3 regions of the Shewanella sp. 10B genome follow, and region 1 is predicted to be linked to each of the others. Evidence: predicted binding sites of a transcription regulator. Region 1 holds the regulator's gene; each other region holds the start of a gene.
What was found. The regulator FliA, encoded in region 1, starts transcription of late flagellar genes. The targets are predictions, from matches to a motif close to CTAAAGNTNNNNNNNNNNNNGCCGATA.

Region 2: a site for FliA is predicted at 3,019-3,045, ahead of pomA (flagellar motor protein PomA). Genes of this name have one in related genera too.
Region 3: a site for FliA is predicted at 3,474-3,500, ahead of M0415_RS04540 (VC2046/SO_2500 family protein). Genes of this name have one in related genera too.

Annotation. Positions count from the first base shown of each region.
Region 1 is NZ_JAMDJO010000008.1:79,359-86,612, forward strand. It holds gene M0415_RS18845 (protein-glutamate methylesterase/protein-glutamine glutaminase) at 1-123, opposite strand, end outside; gene M0415_RS18850 (chemotaxis protein CheA) at 142-2,409, opposite strand; gene M0415_RS18855 (protein phosphatase CheZ) at 2,425-3,162, opposite strand; gene cheY (chemotaxis response regulator CheY) at 3,176-3,559, opposite strand; gene M0415_RS18865 (RNA polymerase sigma factor FliA) at 3,607-4,320, opposite strand; gene M0415_RS18870 (MinD/ParA family protein) at 4,313-5,194, opposite strand; gene flhF (flagellar biosynthesis GTPase FlhF) at 5,199-6,575, opposite strand; gene flhA (flagellar biosynthesis protein FlhA) at 6,587-7,254, opposite strand, start outside.
Region 2 is NZ_JAMDJO010000001.1:310,305-317,558, reverse strand. It holds gene thiI (tRNA uracil 4-sulfurtransferase ThiI) at 1-952, opposite strand, end outside; gene M0415_RS01305 (flagellar motor protein MotB) at 1,169-2,089, opposite strand; gene pomA (flagellar motor protein PomA) at 2,093-2,860, opposite strand; gene xseB (exodeoxyribonuclease VII small subunit) at 3,175-3,414, shown strand; gene ispA ((2E,6E)-farnesyl diphosphate synthase) at 3,417-4,298, shown strand; gene dxs (1-deoxy-D-xylulose-5-phosphate synthase) at 4,320-6,188, shown strand; gene grpE (nucleotide exchange factor GrpE) at 6,322-6,933, opposite strand; gene nadK (NAD(+) kinase) at 7,033-7,254, shown strand, end outside.
Region 3 is NZ_JAMDJO010000001.1:1,063,439-1,070,692, forward strand. It holds gene uvrB (excinuclease ABC subunit UvrB) at 1-192, shown strand, start outside; gene rrtA (rhombosortase) at 615-1,217, opposite strand; gene queC (7-cyano-7-deazaguanine synthase QueC) at 1,214-1,933, opposite strand; gene queE (7-carboxy-7-deazaguanine synthase QueE) at 2,122-2,790, shown strand; tRNA gene M0415_RS04525 (tRNA-Tyr) at 2,986-3,070, opposite strand; tRNA gene M0415_RS04530 (tRNA-Tyr) at 3,201-3,285, opposite strand; tRNA gene M0415_RS04535 (tRNA-Tyr) at 3,325-3,409, opposite strand; gene M0415_RS04540 (VC2046/SO_2500 family protein) at 3,535-4,023, shown strand; gene M0415_RS04545 (DUF406 family protein) at 4,278-4,565, shown strand; gene M0415_RS04550 (putative bifunctional diguanylate cyclase/phosphodiesterase) at 4,754-6,937, shown strand; gene M0415_RS04555 (YchJ family protein) at 7,018-7,254, opposite strand, start outside.

The DNA of each region.
Region 1 (7,254 bases):
CACCGCTTCGGCCCCGTTAGAGGCCGTTGCGATCACTTCCAGTTCAGGATCTTGATTGACTATTTCACTAACACGTCGTCTAAAAAAACTTGAGTCATCAACGACTAATACTTTAATGGCCATTCCATTCCTTATTGGAAACTAACTTTTATTTTTCGCATAGTGCTTTAATAATCCGGGAACATCCAAGATGAGCGCAATACCACCGTCGGATGTGATTGTCGCCCCCGCCATACCCGGCGTGCCATGCAACAATGCCCCTAGAGGTTTAATCACCACTTCTTCTTGCCCAATTAAAGCATCGACAACAAAACCAATTTGCATCATTCCCAGCTGTACAATCACCACATGACCGTGTTTTTTGTCGCCATGTTTAAAGCTGGTTCTATTGCGATGTAACCACTGCTCCAGATAGAACAGCGGTACGGCCTTGTTGCGGACAATGACAGTAAGCTGCCCATCGACAATATTGGTCTTGGTGAGATCGAGATGGAAAATCTCATTCACACTGGATAAAGGCAATGCAAACACCTGCTTGGCAACGTCCACCATTAAGGTCGGCATAATCGCCAAGGTCAGCGGCACTTTAATCTCAAGTATGGTGCCCTTGCCTTTCATCGAGTCGATATGCACCGTACCGTTAAGCTGGGTAATACGGGTTTTCACCACGTCCATCCCAACACCGCGGCCGGAAATATCTGAAATCTCGACTTTAGTCGAGAAACCAGGCGCAAAAATCAGGTTATAAGCTTCACTGTCGGTCATCCGCGCCGCGGTATCCTCATCGAGTACCCCACGCTTGATAGCAATTTGCTTTAACTTTTCAGGATCCATACCTGCGCCATCGTCTTCGATTTTCAGCAGAATATGGTCACCCTCTTGGCTTGCAGACAGGGTAATGGTCCCCGTTCTCGGCTTGCCGCTGGCCTCACGGTCATTGGGCATCTCAATACCGTGATCTACCGAGTTTCGCACTAAGTGCACTAACGGATCAGCGAGCGCCTCAACTAAGTTTTTATCGAGGTCGGTCTCTTCGCCCACGAGGACTAAATCAATTTCTTTATTCAGAGTACGGGCTAAATCGCGTACAACCCGAGGGAAACGACCAAAGACTTTCTTGATGGGTTGCATGCGCGTTTTCATCACAGCGCCCTGCAAATCTGCTGTCACCAAGTCTAAATTCGCTAGCGCCTTAGACATTTCTTCGTCATCACGACTAATGCCTAAACTCAATAAGCGGTTACGCACTAACACTAACTCACCGACCATGTTCATGATTTGGTCGAGTCTCGCGGTATCGACGCGAACAGTTGTCTCGCCTTGAGGTACGTTAGCAGAGGCTGCTGCCGCTGCTTTAGCAGGGGCTTTTTCAGCAACCGCCACATCAGTTTTGGCTTTTACCGCAGGAGGTGTTGCTGGTGCAGCAACACTGGCTTTAGGAGCGGCTGGCGTTGAAGGCGCAGAGGCACTGGTACTTGCTTTCGAAGATTCGACTTTGGCAGTGGTTTTTGCTGGCGCGCCGCCTTTGCCATGTAATTCATCGAGGAGACGCTCGAACTCATCCTCAGTGATTTCGTCCGAATCAACAGCAGGTGCGGCAGGCTTTGGTGCAGCGACAACTGCTTCAGCTTTTGGCTTGGCAGGCTCTTCCACTTTACCTTTAAACTTACCAGAACCGTGCAGCTCATCGAGCAGCGCTTCAAACTCATCATCGGTGATATCATCGCTTGCGCTTGCAGATGTCGCTTGAGGCTTATTTTGCACAGCAGGGGCAGCATCGGCTTGTGGAGCAGAAACTCCGGGACCTTTTCCGGCGCCGTGCAGCGCATCGAGTAATGCTTCAAACTCCGCTTCATCTATTTCATCGATACTGGAATCTGAAAGCTCTGACTTCTCAATCGGCATTTCTTCAACTGCGGCGACTTCAACCACAGTTTCTATGACAGGTTCGGGCTCAGGTTCTGGTTCAGGCAGTGACTCAGCTTCGGCATGACTTTGGCCTGATTCGGAAGGAAGCGGCTCTCCTGAGCTCAGCATTTTTAATTTAGCCAATAATGCAGGATCTGCAGGGTCTTGTTGCTCACCTTGTTGGGTTTGAGCAAACATAGTGTTAATCGCATCGACAGCTTGAAGAATGATGTCCATTAACTCGGCGGAGACACTGCGCTTGCCAGTGCGTAATAAATCGAAGGTGTTTTCTGCTTCGTGACAGACATCCACCATGGGAGTGAGACTAAGGAAACCCGCACCGCCTTTTACAGTATGAAACCCCCTGAAAATGGCATTTAGCAAGTTAGTATCATCAGGATTGTTTTCAAGCGCGACCAGTTGCTCTTGCAGCAACTCAAGAATTTCGCCCGCTTCAATTAAAAAGTCCTGGAGTATCTCTTCATCTACATCAAAGGCCATCAAATTGACTCCCAGTTAGAAACCCAGACTCGATAGCAGATCATCGACTTCATCTTGACCGGTAACGACGTCTTGACGAAGCTCGGCATTCATTATCGGTCCTTCAGCTTCAATATTATTTTTCTGAGTAATCTGACTCTCAATCACGGGTTGCTCACCAAATACTGTCAGCATAGACACCAGATTACTTTCAACTTCCATCACTAGATCGATCACCCGCCGGATCATCTGTCCAGTCAGGTCCTGAAAATCCTGCGCCATCAAAATCTGGTTGAGCAATTCGCGTAAGCGGTTGGAATCCAATTCGCTACGTGACATCAAATGCTGCACATTGTGGCAAAGCGCTTTAAAATCGCTCAGGGCTATTTCACGCCGCATCAACTTATCCCAAGATGGCATCACTTGCTGAATATTCGCCGTTAATGCATTTGCGAGCGGCAAGCACTCTTCTACCGCATCCATGGTTTTATTCGCGGCTTGTTCTGTCATGTCAATGACATAACTTAGCCGTTCCTTAGCATCGGGAATTTCGGTATTCGCGAGTTCAACCAAACGATTGTCAACTTGGAAATCCATTAATGCGCTATGAAGTTGTCTAGTCAATTTGCCAACTTCATCAAAGAGCTCCCTTTGGAGTGGAGCCGCGAGTTCCCTAAATAAATCATCTGCTTGAGCTTGTTCATTCGCGCTTAATAATTCAACTAAACGCTGAGCCTTCTCGAGCGTAATGAGCCCTGATGTTTGTGACTTCATAGCTCATCCTTGCTTAAGCGAGTCGTTCGAATATTTTATCTAACTTCTCTTTTAGTGTTGCTGCGGTAAAAGGCTTAACCACATAGCCGTTAACACCGGCTTGTGCGGCAGCAATAATTTGTTCACGTTTTGCTTCGGCGGTAACCATTAACACGGGCAAATGTTTTAGGGAATCATCAGCTCTAATAGCCTTAAGCAAATCAATACCCTGCATACCTGGCATATTCCAGTCTGTCACGACAAAATCAAAGTCGCCCTTCTGTAGCATAGGCAACGCGGTTGAGCCGTCGTCTGCTTCTTGGGTATTGTTAAATCCCAAGTCTCGCAACAAGTTCTTGATGATACGTCTCATTGTCGAAAAGTCATCAACGATGAGAATCTTCATATTCTTGTCCAAGGTTTCCTCCGGTGAGCTGACATTCTGTGCTCAATAAATAATTATACTTATGTCCAATGCTTGAGTTTGCCTTTGAGTCGCAACATTGCCTGACTTAATATCTGGCTAACTCGCGACTCGCTCACCTCAAGAATGGCGCCAATTTCTTTTAAATTCAATGCTTCATCGTAGTATAACGATAGCACTAGCGCATCTCTTTCGGGCAATAATTTTATCGCCTCTACTAGTGCTGAATGAAACTGGGTCTCTGCTAGTGCTTCAAATGTACCATCACTCACATTATCGCTCGGAGTGAGTATATCCTGTGATACGCCTAAGTCTTCTATCCCTATGATTTTACCAACAGAAACATCGTTAAGAATATGATGGTACTCATCGAGCGTCATATCAAGTTTTTCTGCAATTTCTGTGTCGCGTGCATCACGACCCAACACTTGCTCTAACTCATCAATGGCTTGAGCAACTCGACGATTATTACGATGAACGGAACGGGGAACCCAATCGCCACGACGGATCTCATCCAACATGGCGCCACGGATCCGTATGCCGGCGAAGGTTTCAAACTTTGCACCTTTGCCACCATCAAACTTGGATGATGCTTCTAACAACCCCATCATCCCCGCTTGAAGCAAGTCATCGAGCTGCACTGAGGCAGGTAATCTGGCGAGCAAGTGATGTGCAATTCTTTTAACCAACGGTGCATACTGTTCAACGATTGACGTTTTACTGTCTAAACAAGTATACGCTGCGGCTTTATTCACTCGTTTTTTCCTCTTGAAAATCTGGTCGCTGAACTAAACGCTCAACGAAAAACTCCAAATGCCCACCAGGTTGCTGTGGTACTGGCCAGCTCATAATTTTATTCGCTAGGCCATGGTACGCTATCGCAGCTGGAGACTTAGGATAAGCCTCAACCACTAACTTTTGTTTACGCACTGATTTGCGAAGGTTTTCATCAAACGGAATGGTCGCAACCAGTTCAAGTGCCACGTCCAAGAATCTGTCGGTCACTTTACTGAGTTTAGCAAACAATTCCATACCTTCGCGTAAACTGCGCACCATATTCGCAACAATTTTAAAGCGGAAAACACCGTGTTCACGGCTGAGAATTTTGATCAACGCATAAGCGTCAGTGATGGAGGTTGGCTCGTCACATACCACGACTAGTACATCCTGTGACGCACGGGAGAAACTGAGCACCATGTCTGAAATCCCCGCGGCAGTATCCACGATGAGAATATCAAACTGGGTACGCATCTCACTGAAAGCACGAATTAAACCTGCATGTTGTGCGGGGCTCAATTCTACCATGCCTTGAGTACCCGAGGTCGCGGGGACAATGCCTATGCCCTTGGGACCACGGACAATAATATCATCCAGCTCAGCATCGCCTGAGAGTACATGGGAAAGGTTACGTTCAGCACGGATCCCTAACATGACATCGACGTTTGCCAAGCCTAAGTCGGCATCAAGCACTAAGACACGCTTGCCCTTTTCGGCTAATGCTACAGCGGTATTGATGGACACACTGGTTTTACCCACGCCACCTTTACCACCCGTAACCGCGATTACTTTCACTTTTTCGTTATAGGGTTGATTCATCATACGTAAACCACTTGCTTGATCCAGGGTCATAACTCTACTCAAATGCACAGGTCATATTATCTGACCACGCTGTGTCTGGTAACGATTGTTCTTCAGTGTTTTCTAAGGCCGCTAATGCCTGCTCAGCGAGCAGTAAGGTATCGGCGACTTTCATATCTTCGGGCACTCGCTGCCCATCCGTAACATAACTTAATGGCAACCCACTTTGGATCAACACACTTAATGCGCCCGCTAAAGACACGGATTCATCGAGTTTTGTGAGTACAACACCAGATAAGGGAATGCGTTTAAAGTGATTTACAGCATCTTGCAGCACGCGGCGCTGTCCTGTGGCAGACAGTACCAGATAACTGCGGATAGGTATTCTGCTATTTGCAGTTAAATTATCAAGTTGCTGGTAAAGCCGCATATCTCGTTGACCCATACCCGCGGTATCTATCAATACTAGCTTGCGATTTCTGAACTGATACAGAATTTGCTCCAGTTCAGCAAGGTCATGGGCTTGTTTGACTGGACAACCCATAATTTTGCCATAGGTGGCCAATTGCTCATAGGCGCCAATACGATAATGGTCTGTGGTAATCAAAGCCACTTGATCCGCACCATGATGGGCGGCGAAACGAGCCGCTAATTTCGCTAAAGAAGTGGTTTTGCCTACACCCGTTGGGCCAACCAGCGCTACAACACCACCTTGCTTAACGATATCATCACCTTGGTTATCAAGCATATTCGCTAGACTTTGTGGCAGTGCACGAACTAATTCTGCAGGGGTATAGTGTTGACTGAGCGCCGCTAACTTGTTCGCGACAGCTGGAGAAAACTCGGCTTCCAGCAACTTTGACTCCAGCATGGCACCGACAGGGTCGATACGTTTTTTATGCTCAGTCATCAATGCTGAAACCTGATGGGTCAACAAATTACGTAAGGATGATAATTCATCGCGCATGGCTTCGAGATCCGCATTTTGTTTTGGCGAGCTCTGCGGTTTCTTATCGAAGGGATTGCCCATATCGCGACGCTCAGCTTTAGGTGCCACAGGTGCTTGTAATCCTTTAGCCCACGCAGGCAGTTCGGCGTCTTGCTGTTGATGGGTGAGCTGTTGGTTTAAACGGCTTTGTTGCTTCTCGAGCAATGCTTGGAGAGAGTCCGCTGGCGCCGATGGTTTTAACTTAGTTTCAGCGCGAATCGGCGCTTTAGCACCGAGCGAAACTAAGTCATCACTCACATCCATAAAGGTCGGAGCCGCAGCAGGCGCCTTCGCTTTGGGCTCGTCATAGTCAACGGCAGCCACAATCTCAATGCCACCGTTCACTTTTTTATTTGACATAATCACGGCATCGGAGCCGAGCGTGTCCTTCACTTGGGCCAGTGCAGCACGCATGTCTTTGGCAAAAAAACGTTTAATCTTCACTTATGCGTCCTCTACTGGCCGACGGCAGACACTATGCGTATTTGCTTTTCATCGGGGATTTCTTGGTAAGAAATCACTCTGAGATTAGGAATAGTATATTTAACAAAGCGAGACAGTGTCGCACGTAACATACCTGACGTTAGCAAAATAGCCGGCTGACCAACCATTTCTTGCTTTTGAGCGGCATCCGCTAAGGATTGCTGCATACGCTCCGCAAGACCGGGCTCGATATTAGGACCATCGCCACCGGTTGCCTGCATCGACTGATGCAACATCTGTTCCAACTCTGGCGCCAAAGTTATGACAGGTATTTCGAGTTCAGGACCGGAGATCTCTTGAACTATCATGCGCTTCAATGCGATACGCACCGCGGCCGTTAATACTTCAGTATCGTTACTCTTAGTGCCGTATTCTAACAAAGTTTGCACTATGGTACGCAAGTCTCTGACAGAAACTCCTTCATTTAATAGGTTTTGCATCACTTTTACGACATTTCCGAGCGGCATCACATCAGGAATAAAGCCATCCACCAGCTTAGGCGAATGCTTGGCAAGCATATCCATCAGTTGTTGCACTTCTTCGTAGCCTAAGAGTTTCGCCGCGTTATTCGTCAATATTTGGCTGATATGGGTTGCCACCACTGTCGCGGCATCCACCACGGTATAACCTAAGGTTTGTG
Region 2 (7,254 bases), on a different contig from region 1:
GCGGGCGCAGGATCAGCATATCGGTGCAGCGGTCAATCACGTTTAAGTTGGTCAAGGTTTGGCTCGATACTTGGCCTAAACTCTCACCAGTCACAATCGCCTGAATGCCCATACGCTCAGCAATACGCGCTGCGGTGCGCATCATCATACGCTTAAGCACCACGCCCATTTGACCGTTGTCGATTTTCTCTAAAATCTCGGCCACCACAGGCTCGAACGGCACAGACACAAACTTCACCTTGTGGGATTCACCATAGGTTTTCCACAAATGGTAAGCGACTTGTTTCACGCCAATTTCATGCTGCGCGCCGCCGAGGTTGAAGAAACAGTAATGGGTACGAGCGCCCTTCTTAATAAATTGGTAGCTCGACACGCCTGAGTCAAAACCGCCCGAAATCAAGGACAACACATCTTCCTGCGTCGCCATTGGGAAGCCGCCTAAGCCTTCGATACGCTTAGTCACCATATACAGTTTATCACCCTCGATTTCGAGGTTAACTGTCACTTCTGGGTTCTTCAAACGCACACCAATCGCATCGGTAAACTGGTTTAAACCACCACCGACATAACGCTCGACTTCGATAGAGTTAAAATCGTGGGAGCCAGTACGTTTGACGCGCACACAGAAGGTTTTACCGGCAATTTGGTCACGGTAAACGGGTAAGACTTGCTGGTAGATATCGTCGACTGAGGTAAAGCTATATTCATCCACTTGCACCACATGTGCGATCCCAGGAATACAGGCTAAACGCTCACCAAAGGCCTGAGCTAATTCAGGTTTATCATTTGGCACCTTTACCCAAATACGGTCCCATTGACGTTGCACTTTGGCATCTTCATCAACTTTTTTGAGCACGTTACGGATGTTGGTTTCAAGCATTTTGGTGAAGCGCATGCGCACGGGCTTGCTCTTCATCATGATTTCTGGGTACAGCTTTACAATAAACTTCATGGGATTTCCGCGGGCAATTTTGTAAACAGCAAAATTGGTTAAAAGAATAATCGCCGGATTATAACAAACTCACGGCGATTGGCGCACCTGTTTCCACACTCGAGCTGCTCGTGGCGTGCGCTTATGCATAGTTGAATTTATAGTCAAAAAATCACAAATAAAAAAGCCGTGAGCAAGTCACGGCGTTTTTATCGAATAACAAGTTTGGATTAAAAGCTATTTACCTACTTGAATTTCTTCGGATTCTTTGGCTTTACCCTGTTCAATCGCAATCTCAACACGACGATTTCGCGCGCGGTTTTCAGGTGAGTCATTAGGCACGATGGGATTATTCGACGCCATACCGACCACTTTCATCCGCTTAGGATCGAAGCCCTTCACTTGCAGCAGCACATCGGCCACCGCAACTGCGCGTTTGCTCGAGAGATCCCAGTTCGAGCTGTATAGCTCATCGCTTATCTGCATATCATCGGTGTAACCCGATACAGTGATGATCCCCGGCACATCTTTAAGCAATTCACCGACCGAGCGCACCACAGGTTTAAATCGTGGCTGCAGGAAGCCCGAACCCGAGGCAAATGAGCCCTTCTCACGGATACGGATAATAATTTGCTGCCCAAGTGACTCAATTTCGATCGCCCCATCGGTGATCTCGTTATTGAGCTCCTGCGCCATTTTCTTCACTTGTTGATTGATTTTATCCTGCGCCGCTGCGGCTTCCGCTTTTACCGCATCCGCCGTTTCTTGGGCCGTCGCCGAGGCTTCACCGCCCCGCTGCGAACCATTTTGCTGCTGCACACCACCCGCGCTATCGTCCTCGCCCGCTTGATAATCCAATACGGGTTCGGTCATTTCGTTGGTTTGTTGGTTAATGATTTCAATCGGCGTGGGATCGGGACGACCAGGACGAAACTCCAATGCAATCACAGACGTCCCCTTAGGAATGTCTTTGACTTCGACCTTATTTTGCACCCCGAAGGCATACTTCATCGAGCCTGCGATCTGCTTAAACTTCATCACGTCCATTTCGGAAAATGATAGCAGCAGCACGAAGAAACACATCAAGAGGGACATCAAATCGGCAAATGTTGCCAACCAGAGCGGTGCTCCGGGCGGTGGACAGTTGCACTTAGCCATGGGCTACTCTCCGTCCGTTGTATCGATTTTCCGCTGTTTTTCAGCTAGATAATTCTTCAAGAAACCTTCAATCACCCGCGGGTTTTGGCCATCTTGAATGGCTAATACCGCATCCATAATCAGGTTGCGGTTCAGCATTTCTTCACCCATGCGCAGGGTGAGTTTATCGGCAATGGGAATACACACCATGTTCGCGACCACGGCGCCGTACAGTGTCGTTAACAAGGCCACCGCCATCGAAGGACCAATCGATTTAGGATCTGACATGTTGGATAACATGGCCACTAAGCCCACTAAGGTACCAATCATCCCCATCGCGGGGCCGACGTCACCAAAGGCCCTAAAAATCGCAATGCCGTTACGATGGCGCTCTTCGGTGAGGGCAATGTCTTTTTCAAGCGCGGCGCGCACAACTTCGCCATCGTGACCATCGACCAACATATCGACAGCTTTTTGCATAAAACTGTTGGAAATTTGCGCTTCTTCGAGGGCAAGGAATCCGCCTTTACGGGCGGCGTCCGCCATAGTCACGGATTGTTCGATAAGATCTTCTGGCTTATCAATCTTAAACATAAAGGCTTTGACGGCAATTTTTACCGCGCCCAAAAACTGTTTGAGATTGAATTTCATCATTACTACGAAGAATGAACCACCGAATACGATAAACACTGAGGGGACGTCGATAAAGATTGCCAAGCCGCCGCTGGTCATCATAGCCCAAAGGATAAAACCAAAGCCCCCGACTAGTCCTATAACTGTAGCTAAATCCACAACGGCTCCTCAATATTCGGTATAAACGACATAATACTGACTCTATTCGCAAAATAACACAAAATGTCATCCACATAGGGATTACACTTTGGTTTTAACCTGAGCCTTACTCTATGATGTCAAAGGATGATTATAAGCATAATGCTATTATTGTCATTTATCGGACAAGCACTAAGCAAGTTTAGCGACAATTTCTATTTTCTGAAAAAAATTCAGCAACAAAGCGTGCTATTGAGCAAATATCCGTCGACTGAATTTGACCCTTGAGTCGCCCTGATATACCTTGTGTCCGCTCTTTCAAAGGAATTATTAACGTGGCGAAGAAACCCGAAAATCTCAGTTTTGAAGAATCCCTTGGTGAACTCGAGCGCATCGTTGCCGAATTAGAACAGGGCGATGTCTCTCTGGATGATGCGTTAAAACAATTTGAACGTGGCATCAATCTGGTGCGTAACAGCCAAGCAAAACTCGAGCAAGCTCAGCAAAAAGTGGCCATTTTACTCAAGCAGGATGAAAATGCGCCCCTCTCTCCCTATGCCGTTGAGGGCGAATAAGCGTGTTAGTCAATGCAATAAAAGAATATCAACTACGGGTTGATGACCAATTAAAACAACGTTTCAGCACACTCGAAGACACAGCGCCGCAATTAAAGGCCGCCATGACCCACGGCGCGCTATTAGGCGGTAAGCGTATTCGTCCCTTCTTGGTTTACAGCGTGGGGCAAATGTTTGGCGTGCCGCTTGAAAAGCTCGACGCCAGCGCCGCCGCCATTGAGTGTATTCATGCTTATTCGTTAATCCATGACGATTTACCCGCCATGGACGATGACGACCTTCGTCGTGGTCAGCCCACAGTGCATATCGCCTTCGATGAGGCGACCGCCATCCTTGCAGGGGATGCACTGCAAACCTTAGCCTTTGAAATTGTTACCGAAGCAGTACTAGGGATCAGCAGCGAGCAGCATATCGCCATGGTGAGGGCGCTGGCGAAAGCCTCGGGTTACCGTGGTATGTGTGGCGGCCAAGCGATTGACTTAGCCTCAACCGATAAGCTCATCGACCTTAAGGCCTTAACTCAACTGCATAATATGAAAACGGGCGCCCTTATCAGCTGCGCCGTTGAGTTAGCCCTGATCGCCGCTAATGCGCCAAAAGATGAATATCAGACTATGATGGAATTTGCCCATGCGGTAGGACTTGCCTTCCAAGTGCAAGACGATATTCTGGACATCATTGCCACCACGGAAGAACTCGGCAAACCCCAAGGCTCAGACGCCGAGTCCAATAAGAGTACTTTTCCGCAACTACTTGGACTGCAAGGCGCCAAAGACACCGCCGCGCAACTGATCCAAGAGGCACTATCAGCGCTGGCTAAATTGCCATACAATAGCCAGTTAATCGCAGACTTCGCCCGCTATATCATTGAGCGAAGAATATAATAAGAGACGAAGTATCTCGCTATGAGTTTGGACATTTCACAGTTTCCCGTGTTGGCTCAGGCCAACACTCCTAATGAACTCCGCCAGCTTCCTCAGGCCCTGTTACCTCAATTGGCCGATGAGTTGCGGGAGTTTCTTCTTAAGTCCGTTGGCATGTCCAGCGGACATTTTGCCTCTGGACTCGGCACGGTCGAACTGACTGTCGCCCTGCATTATGTCTATAACACCCCGTTTGATCGTTTGATTTGGGATGTTGGCCACCAAGCCTATCCCCATAAAATCCTCACCGGTCGCCGCGACAGAATGCACACCATTAGGCAAAAGAACGGCTTACACCCTTTCCCTTGGCGGGAAGAAAGTGAATACGACACCTTTAGCGTCGGACACTCCGGCACCTCCATCAGTGCCGCATTAGCCATGGCTGTTGCCGCCGAAAAAGAACAGGCAGGCCGTAAAGTGGTTGCCGTGATTGGCGATGGCGCCATGACGGGCGGTATGGTGTTCGAGGCCATGAACCACGCGGGTGATTTGCACAACGATATGCTGATGGTGCTGAACGATAACGAAATGTCGATTTCAGAAAACGTCGGCGCGCTCAACAATCACTTAGCGCAGTTGATGTCAGGCCGCCTCTACACCACGATTCGTGAAAGCAGCAAGAAAGTCCTCAAGGGCATGCCAGTTATCAAAGAAATGGCCAAGCGCACCGAAGAGCACCTCAAGGGCATGGTTGTACCAGGCACCCTGTTTGAAGAGTTAGGCTTTAACTATATCGGCCCCATCGATGGCCACGATGTCGATGCCCTAGTGGAAACCCTGCGCAATATGCGCTCTCTAAAGGGCCCACAAGTACTGCACATCATGACCAAAAAAGGTCGTGGTTATGAGCCCGCCGAGAAAGATCCTATCGGTTGGCACGCGGTACCTAAATTTGACCCGTCACAATTTAAGAAGCCAGCCACTAAGCCGGGACTGCCGACCTTCTCCCAAGTGTTTGGCAAATGGTTATGTGATATTGCCGAGCAGGATGAAAAAGTCTTAGGCATTACCCCTGCCATGCGTGAAGGTTCGGGCATGGTGGAGTTCTCACAACGCTTCCCGAAACAATATTTCGATGCCGCCATTGCCGAGCAACATGCGGTGACCTTAGGGGCCGGATTTGCCTGTGAAGGCTTTAAGCCTGTGGTCGCCATTTACTCGACCTTCCTGCAACGGGGTTATGATCAACTGATCCACGATGTGGCGCTACAGCGCTTACCAGTATTGTTCGCTATTGACCGTGGCGGTATTGTCGGTGCCGACGGCCCAACCCACCAAGGCGCATTCGATTTAAGCTTTATGCGCTGCATCCCGAATATGGTGATCATGGCGCCATCGGATGAAAATGAATGTCGCCAAATGCTCTATACCGGTTATTGCTATGATGCTGGCCCGAGTGCGGTGCGTTATCCAAGGGGCAGCGCCACTGGCGCGACTCAGGTAGAAGCCATGACGGCATTGCCGATAGGTAAAGGCGTGATTAAGCGTTTAGGCAAACGTATCGCCATGCTGAACTTTGGTACCACCTTAGCCGCCGCCTTAACCGCCGCAGAAAGCTTAGACGCCACCGTCGTCGATATGCGCTTTGTCAAGCCATTAGATGTGGATTTGGTTAAAGAGATGGCGCAAACCCACGATGTGCTCGTGACAGTGGAAGAGAACGCCATTATGGGCGGCGCAGGCTCTGGCATTTTAGAGCTACTGCAAAAGCTTAAAATGCCCAAACCTGTGCTGCAAATCGGCCTACCCGATGAGTTTATTAAACATGGCTCTCCAGAAGAAGTGACCCATGATTTACAACTCGATGCCGAAGGTATGTTAGCGCAAATTAATGCTTTTCTTGCCGATTGAGTGTTGATGGGAGCTTAGCTCCCACAATACTGCAAACGTGATAAACCACGATTAACGGCAAATAGAAAAACAACAGACAAATAAAAAGGACTGCATCGGCAGTCCTTTTTATTAGTTAGCGCTAAGCGTTAGCTTAGGCTTCAATGTTGATTTCTTGGCTAGGGCCGCCCTGTGACACCATCACCATGGCTGGACGCAGTAAACGGCTGTTTAGCTCATAACCCTTTTGCATCACTAACATCACAGTATTGGCTGGATACTCAGCACTTGGCTGCATACCAATGGCTTGATGTTGGTCTGGGTTGAAGGCTTGACCCTGTGGATCGATAGGTTTTACCCCAAACTTAGCCACGGCGGTTAAGAAGCTCTTTTGCGTGAGCTCAACACCTTCGAACAATGCTTTGGTGGTTTCATCCTGTGGATTAGTACCTTGCAGTGCACGTTCCATATTGTCTAACACTGGCAGTAATTCGTTGGCGAATTTTTCCAATGCAAATTTGTTAGCCTTTTCCACATCCATCGCCGCACGACGACGAATATTGTCTACTTCGGCAGCAGCACGGATAACTGAATCTTTTTGCTCTTCAACTTTCGCCAAAGCGTCAGCGAGTAACTGTTCCAGCTCTTCAATACGGAAATTGGCTTGGGTAAGCTCGTCAATCAGACTCGCTTCTTCGGTAGAAACTTCAGACTCTACACCCTCTTGGATCAGATCCTGTTCTGCTTTAATCGACTCGTTGCTCATTTTCACTCCAGCTAAAAATGCTTTGTTTCTAAATACTCTGGGCATATTATGGGGATCAATTTTGACGTTTCAAGGCCTAAGGCCAGATCTAGCATAAATATGACCACAAAGTTCCACACCATTGGCCTGATTGGCAAGCCACACCACCCAGGGACAAATCAAACCCTCAAACGTCTGCACCACTGGCTGACGGTGCAAGGGTATGAAGTTCTTGTGGAAGAGCGCGTTGCCAGCGAGTTAGGGACAAATATCGTCGCGGTCGATTTGTTAGAGATTGGCGCACGCTGCGATTTAGCCATAGTCGTGGGTGGTGATGGCAAT
Region 3 (7,254 bases), on a different contig from region 1:
CGCCAAGCGTCACTGGGTAAAGTGGCTGAACCTAAAGCTAAACGTTATCATGCCGATGCGGCGCAGCTGAGCCATGATATCGACAAGCTCGAGAAGCAAATGCATGAACATGCGCGTAACTTGGAGTTTGAACAGGCAGCTGCCTTGCGTGATGAAGTGAAACGTTTACGGGAGTTGCTGATCACCGCCTAACAAAATCTATACCTTAGCTAGTTAGACGTAGGACTGCGATGTTAATCAAGCAGATACCAAGGTTCACTACTTAATAAAAAGCCGCCAACACAACAATATGAGGCGGCATTTTATTGTATGGATTAATCAAAGTTGGAGGTATTAGCGCGACGTTTTCTTGGCTAATCTAGGGCGTGTTGACGTTTCGAGATTAGATTTTGTTCGTTCTGGCAAGCACATGCTCGCGAAACGAGGAATGATGTGTAGTTATTCTACTCAAATGACGAGTGACAAAGAGCAAGGGCTTGCTAGGCGAACCCTTCGGGCAGCATTTGGCTGGCGTTTCTGCTGCGTTATCGTCCGTTTATGTAGAATAACTACACTGCACGGACTTTGCCTTGCATAAAAGCCAGCCTAACTGCTGCAAAAATAACCCTGAAACGTCAACACGCCCTCGTTCGCTGGAACACAAACACCATAAGTGCGCAGACTAAGCCACAGATCAGGCCGACTAAATGCGCCTCGGTGGCAACGCGTGCACCAATCATGGCGGTCACATCATCACTGGCACCATAAAACTGTTCATGGCCGACTTTAACTATCACGCCGAGCAACAGCAAATAACCCGAGCGCATTTTGCGGCGAATATCTTGCACTGCACCAAAGGTGAATAGGCCGTGTAACATGCCACTCAGCCCCACATAACCTAATAGCTGCGGATTACCCAGATACAGGCCAATGCCTTCAAACAGACAAAGCAGAATAAACAGCGCGGTTAAGCCCCTAAGCCGATAATGAAAGTGATGTAAAAACAACACTACCCATAATCCCGCGAGGTTCATCAGCAGGTGCCAATGATTGGTATGCAGCAGATTACCTGTGATCAGGCGCCACCACTGGCCGTCACTGATGGCGCTGCGGCGATAGGCCAGCAGGTTATCTATACTCGGGGTAAAAAGCCCACCAACATACAAGAGCGCGCAGAGCAGACTGACGCTAAGCGCCAGCCAATAGGGGCCGAGTTTTTTTAACGTCACCAGTCTCACGCCTGCGGTTTACCCGTTTCAGTTGCCTTGTCGAGCGAGGCCATTACCTCTGCTTTATTTTGCAGGTAATCCTCTAAGCCCCGTTTGCGAAGATGGCAGGCTGGACAGTCACCGCAACCATCGCCGACAATGCCGTTATAACAGGTCAGGGTATGGTGGCGAACTAAATCGAGCTGCTGGTATTTATCGGCCAGCGCCCAGGTTTGGGCCTTGTTGAGCCACATTAATGGCGTGATGATCTCAAGCTTTTTGTCCATGCCTTGCACCAGTGCCGATTCCATCGCGCGCACAAAGTCGTGGCGACAGTCGGGATAACCCGAAAAATCAGTTTCGCAGACACCGGTAATAATCGCCTCAGCCCCTAATTGATAGGCGTAGATCCCCGCCAAAGTCAAAAACAGAATATTACGACCTGGTACAAAGGTATTGGGTAAGCCATTTTCCATTAATTCGTGGGATACGGGGATGGCATCGCGGGTGAGGGCAGAAATCGCTAACTCATTGAGTAAGCTCACATCCATCACCTTATGGCTAGTGATCTTTAAGCGCTTGGCGAGGGATTTAGCAACTTCAATTTCTTCACGGTGACGCTGACCATAATCGAAGGTGATCCCGTGGACTTCATCAAACTGAGTTAAGGCTTGAATAAGACAAGTCGTTGAGTCTTGTCCGCCACTGAAAACCACTACCACCTTTGAAACTGACGCTGCTGACATAGGATCCACTTAAATTGACGCATAAAATAGGGCGTAAGTGTAACTCAGGCGCTAGGGCTTGCAAACTCTTTGCTGGCGTGTGGCGACGGGCATATCGCTCTTGGCATCACTATGCGTGAGGCGGTAAAAACTTGCAGCTGCAGCTAAAATCCTCTATAAATGCCGCCCCAGAAAAACGGAACGCAAGCATGAATTACCCAGTCAACGAAGTCTTTGAAACCATTCAAGGTGAAGGTGTTTTTACCGGAGTGCCCGCCATTTTTGTACGTTTACAGGGTTGCCCTGTGGGGTGTGCTTGGTGTGATACCAAACAGACTTGGGATCTGCTTGAGGAAAACAAGGTGTCACCCGAACAAGTGATCACCGTCGATGGTTCGGTGGGGCGCTGGGCTAATCACACGGCGCAGAGTCTTATTGAGGCGTTCAACGCTAAGGGATATACGGCGCGCCATGTGGTGATCACTGGCGGTGAGCCTTGCATGTACGATCTGCATGAATTAACCCACACGCTCCACGCTGCTGGTTTTGCCACTCAAATCGAGACCAGTGGCACCTTTGAAGTGAAGTGCGATGCTGAAACCTGGGTGACTGTCTCGCCAAAGATCAATATGAAAGGGGGTTATAAGGTGTTAGCGCAGGCCTTGACCCGCGCCAACGAGATAAAGCACCCGATAGCGACTGAAAATCATATCGACGAACTCGATGAGTTACTCAAAGGGATTGATGTGTCGGCTAAAACCATCTGTCTGCAACCGATTAGCCAAAAACCAAGGGCGACGGAATTAGCGATGAAGGTGTGTATTGCCCGTAATTGGCGTTTATCGATTCAAACCCACAAATACCTGAATATCGATTAATGGCCACTTAGCTCAGCAGCATTGGTCTTTAATGCTCAGAAATAGTTTTAACGCTCCGAATGGGGCGTTTTTTATCAGCAAAATCCATGGATTAAAGGTGATAGGGTTAAGCGATCGAATAAGTTTGAATAAGCAGAAGTGCTAGAGATAAAACTTGGGGAATAACGCGAGAAAAAGTGTGAGATAAGAAAGAAGTGGTGGAGGGAGAAGGATTCGAACCTTCGAAGGCGGAGCCGTCAGATTTACAGTCTGATCCCTTTGGCCACTCGGGAACCCCTCCACATATTTTCTTCAACTTTTAACTCTGACTTATTAAGACGGATTTAAAAGTTATCTTAAATCTTGGCCGGATTTAAGGGTAAAGCAAGTGTACAGCAGACTAACTATTGACGAACCACATAAGATAAAAGTGGTGGAGGGAGAAGGATTCGAACCTTCGAAGGCGGAGCCGTCAGATTTACAGTCTGATCCCTTTGGCCACTCGGGAACCCCTCCACGAGTATCTTTTATAGCATCGCTAATTGTTAGTGCAAATGGTGGAGGGAGAAGGATTCGAACCTTCGAAGGCGGAGCCGTCAGATTTACAGTCTGATCCCTTTGGCCACTCGGGAACCCCTCCTCAATTGCGGCCGCCATAGTAGTCAGAAACGTTTGGCATGTAAAGTCTAAATATGAAAATTTTCCTAAAGTTCTGGTTCAACTGGTCGATTAACTAACAACGAGTTGTTTTAATGATGTTTTTTTATGCAGATCGATGTTCCTTTAATCAACGAAGCCCAAATTGGCTCCCGCTTAAATGCGGCAATCGAACACAACAGGCGAGGAGAGTTCGCCCTGTTGCTGTCGCTATTGTCTGCAGACGCGAGAGACATGGCGCAGTTTCAATGGCAAAAAGAACTCGATAATGCAGAAAAATTACAACGTCAGTTCGAGTTACCCCCCAAGCAAGCGCTTGTGGCGGATTTATCGACGGATAACAAGGTTACCGACAATAGTGCTGTTTTTGCTGAGCAAGGGGCGAGGGCGTTTCAACTGCAACAGGCATTGCGCCCAGAGGCATTAGTGATCCGCGGTGGTGAGCCTATCGCAATGGCCGAAGCCTTAAGCAATTGCGATCTCACCACACGTCTGCGCCAACGTGGCCAGTTACCCTCCCCGAAAATGGACGTCATGCATTTTGCCGATCAACTGGCGATTCAACGTAACTTAGTGCCGTTATTGGCCAGCGCCTAGCCTGTATGTCGTCTTGCCTCCAAGTCGTCTTGCCTCCAAGTCGCTATCGGGCTGTTAAGCAAGATTCTGTCTTTTAAAGCAATGCTAGGGATTAAAGGAACTTGTTGGCCAAATAGCCGTCAACTGTGTCGATGCACAATAATAAGCGTGAGCTAAAGCTGAGTCTCTGCCGCCACTGTTACCTATAATAAGGCGTTAATGATGCTGGTTTAAGTTGATGCATCACCCTTACAGCGATTAGAGAGGAAAAACAGATGAAAGGTATCATTGCAGGACAAGCGGCTACCGTGAACGACACTTGCACCGATTGCGGCAGTTTTGTGGATATTGGCGCTGTGATTGATGAGCAGGATACAGTGCTGGAGTTATCCTTCGCGGGTGCAGAGGCTGAGGTCGAAGCGACTAAGATGTTGGAGCGGGCTCAAGCGCGTTTTAGCCAAACCCAAGGGAATATTGTGCATGATGAAGCGGGTGTTACCCTCAAGCTGGTCTTCGATGTGAGTGTCGAGAAAATGATTTTCCAATTAGAGAATGGCCTATGATGCAAGCGACTGTGAGCACCGTTAGCGTTAATTTGTAATAAAGTGTGGCCGATGTTGCTGTTTTAAATGTAGATAGTGTAATCTGCATCAACAAAAATAAAGATAAATAGGCTCTATTAACACGCTTCTTTAGTGTGTTAGTCGCAGCAGTACCGTTTTACCCAACACGAAGTTTTGTAGGAATCAGAGTGAAGCGACGTCAGCATCAGCATTTATTAGAGTCTTTAGTGCATTCCACGGCTAAACAGCAGGGTGATTTTACTAAGACCGCAGAGTTAGCCACTGAGCTACTTTGCCAAAATTTAGCCGTTTCTCTGGTGTCGGTTTGGATTTTTTCCGCCGACCAATCGAGCCAATCCCTAGTGGCGCAATTTGGCGCTATGCCCCTACAAGACACTCATCGTCCTTCGCAGTTGCAGACGCTGCCACGCTATTTAGATGAACTCAAAAATCATCGCCATATCGATGCGGGTAATACCCTTATCGATCCGCGTTTGACTGAGTTAGTCGACAACTATTTTATCCCTCGGCAAATTTTATCCAGTCTTGAGATTGGCATTCGCATTAATGGTCATCTCGAAGGGGTGCTTTGCCTCGAGCGAGCGCAAGTCACTCACCATTGGCACGATAGCGAAATCCATCTTGCCTGCCAAATGGCCGATCAACTGGCCTTAACGCTGGCCACCAAACATACCTATGATAAAGAAGAACGCCTAAGCCTGTTTCGCTGTGCCACCGAACAGTCACGCCAGATGAGCATGCTAATTAACCTGCACACCGAAAAAGTCGAATACGTTAATCAAGCCCATGAAGAGATCACCGGCTTAGCGCGTGAAAAAAGCATTGGCGCCAATTTACGTGAGTTAAGTTTTTTTAAGCAGCACAATCAATTAGCTGAGCAAACCTTAGCGCAGATCTTCAGAGGCGAGCAAGCCAAGGGCGAGGTACAATTCAATCGTGCCGATGGCAGTCGATATTGGCTCAAGTATGTGGTCAGTCAATTTATCACCGATCGCGGCAATCATTACGCCTTAGTGTCGGGCGAAGAAAGCACGGATGAACACAATTATAAGGCGGAGCTTGAGCGTTTAGCTTGGCGTTGCAGTCTCACTGGGCTGAATAATCGCAGTCACTTTAATCGGGTATTAGAGAAAACCACCAATGGGCTATTGCTGCTAGTCGATTTAGTCGCCTTTAAACGATTTAACGATACCTATGGTCATGAAAATGGCGACAGTTTGCTGATCGAAATTGGCCGCCGCTTAAAACATTTTTCGGAAATCAATAAGGCGACCGAAATCGCCCGTGTCGGTAGTGACGAATTTGCCGTGTTACTCACCGATGATAACGCGGTTTACGATCTGGATTATTTCAGCACCCGTCTATATCAGCATTTAGCCATGCCGATTTTAATTGGTCGTGAGCAAATCGAACCAAAACCCGCACTTGCGGTTGTCGATATCGCTTCGGTGGCGAATCTGTTCGCACCGCTGACCTGCGCCGATATTGCAGTGCAATACGCGAAGAAGAAAAAGGGCACGGCCATTCAAGTGTTTAACAGCACTTTGCTCAGTGCCTTTAAGGAAGATGCGCAAATCGAGCGTGATTTGCATAGCGCGATTCGCGGCCGTCAATTTGAACTTTATTATCAACCCTTACGGGATCTCGAGCAGCAAACCTATATCGGGGCCGAAGCCTTGATCCGTTGGCATCACCCCAAAAAAGGCGTGTTGTATCCCGGCGCGTTTATCGATATTGCCGAGCAATCTGGGATGATCAACGCCATTGGCAGTTGGGTACTCGAGGCCGCGTGCCGACAACTAAATATTTGGCAGCACCATAATGCCGATTTGAGCATGCATGTTAACGTATCGGCGCGGCAGTTTTTTAGCGGGAACCTGTATGAGCAAGTCTGGCAACTGCTGACGCGTTATCGTTTAAAGCCCAAAACCCTGATCCTTGAGATCACCGAGACGGAATTAATGGGCGATATTCGCCATGCCACGCTTTTGTGTCAAGAATTAGCGGAGCTGGGTGTGGGGCTGGCCATCGATGATTTTGGCACGGGCTATAGCTCGATGCGTTATCTTAAACAGTTCCCGATCAGTAAGTTAAAAATTGACCGCTCCTTTATCTCCGATCTCACCATTAGCCGCGAAAGCCAAGAAATCGTCTCGGCCATTATCGCGATGGCGAGTGCGCTCAATATTTCCTTGACCGCAGAAGGGGTTGAAACCGCCGAGCAGGAAGCATTTTTGGCCAAGAGTTTTTGTCATCAAGCGCAGGGATATTTATACAGTCCAGCTCTGCGAGAGCCGGAATTTGCGCAATTCTTATTGGCTGCGAAAGAACCTAGTCTTGTGACGCACTAACCATTCAGATTAGCTGCTCTGGCGATATAAAAACAAAAGGCAATCAATCGATTGCCTTTTGTTTTACAAACCATCTTTTGTTAACCCTTCATGCAGCACTGCTTAAACTTCTTACCGCTGTGGCAGACGCAGGGATCATTGCGCCCCGGTAATTTGGCATGCATTTGATGGCCTTTAGTGTAAAACCAACGACCTTGCTCGAAGATAAACTCGGAGCGCTCGTAAATGGCATCAATCTCGCCATTTATCTTATACCACGCCTTAAAGGTTACAGTACCGTGCTTGCGGCCATCGGGGTGAATGGTTTCATCGGCGGA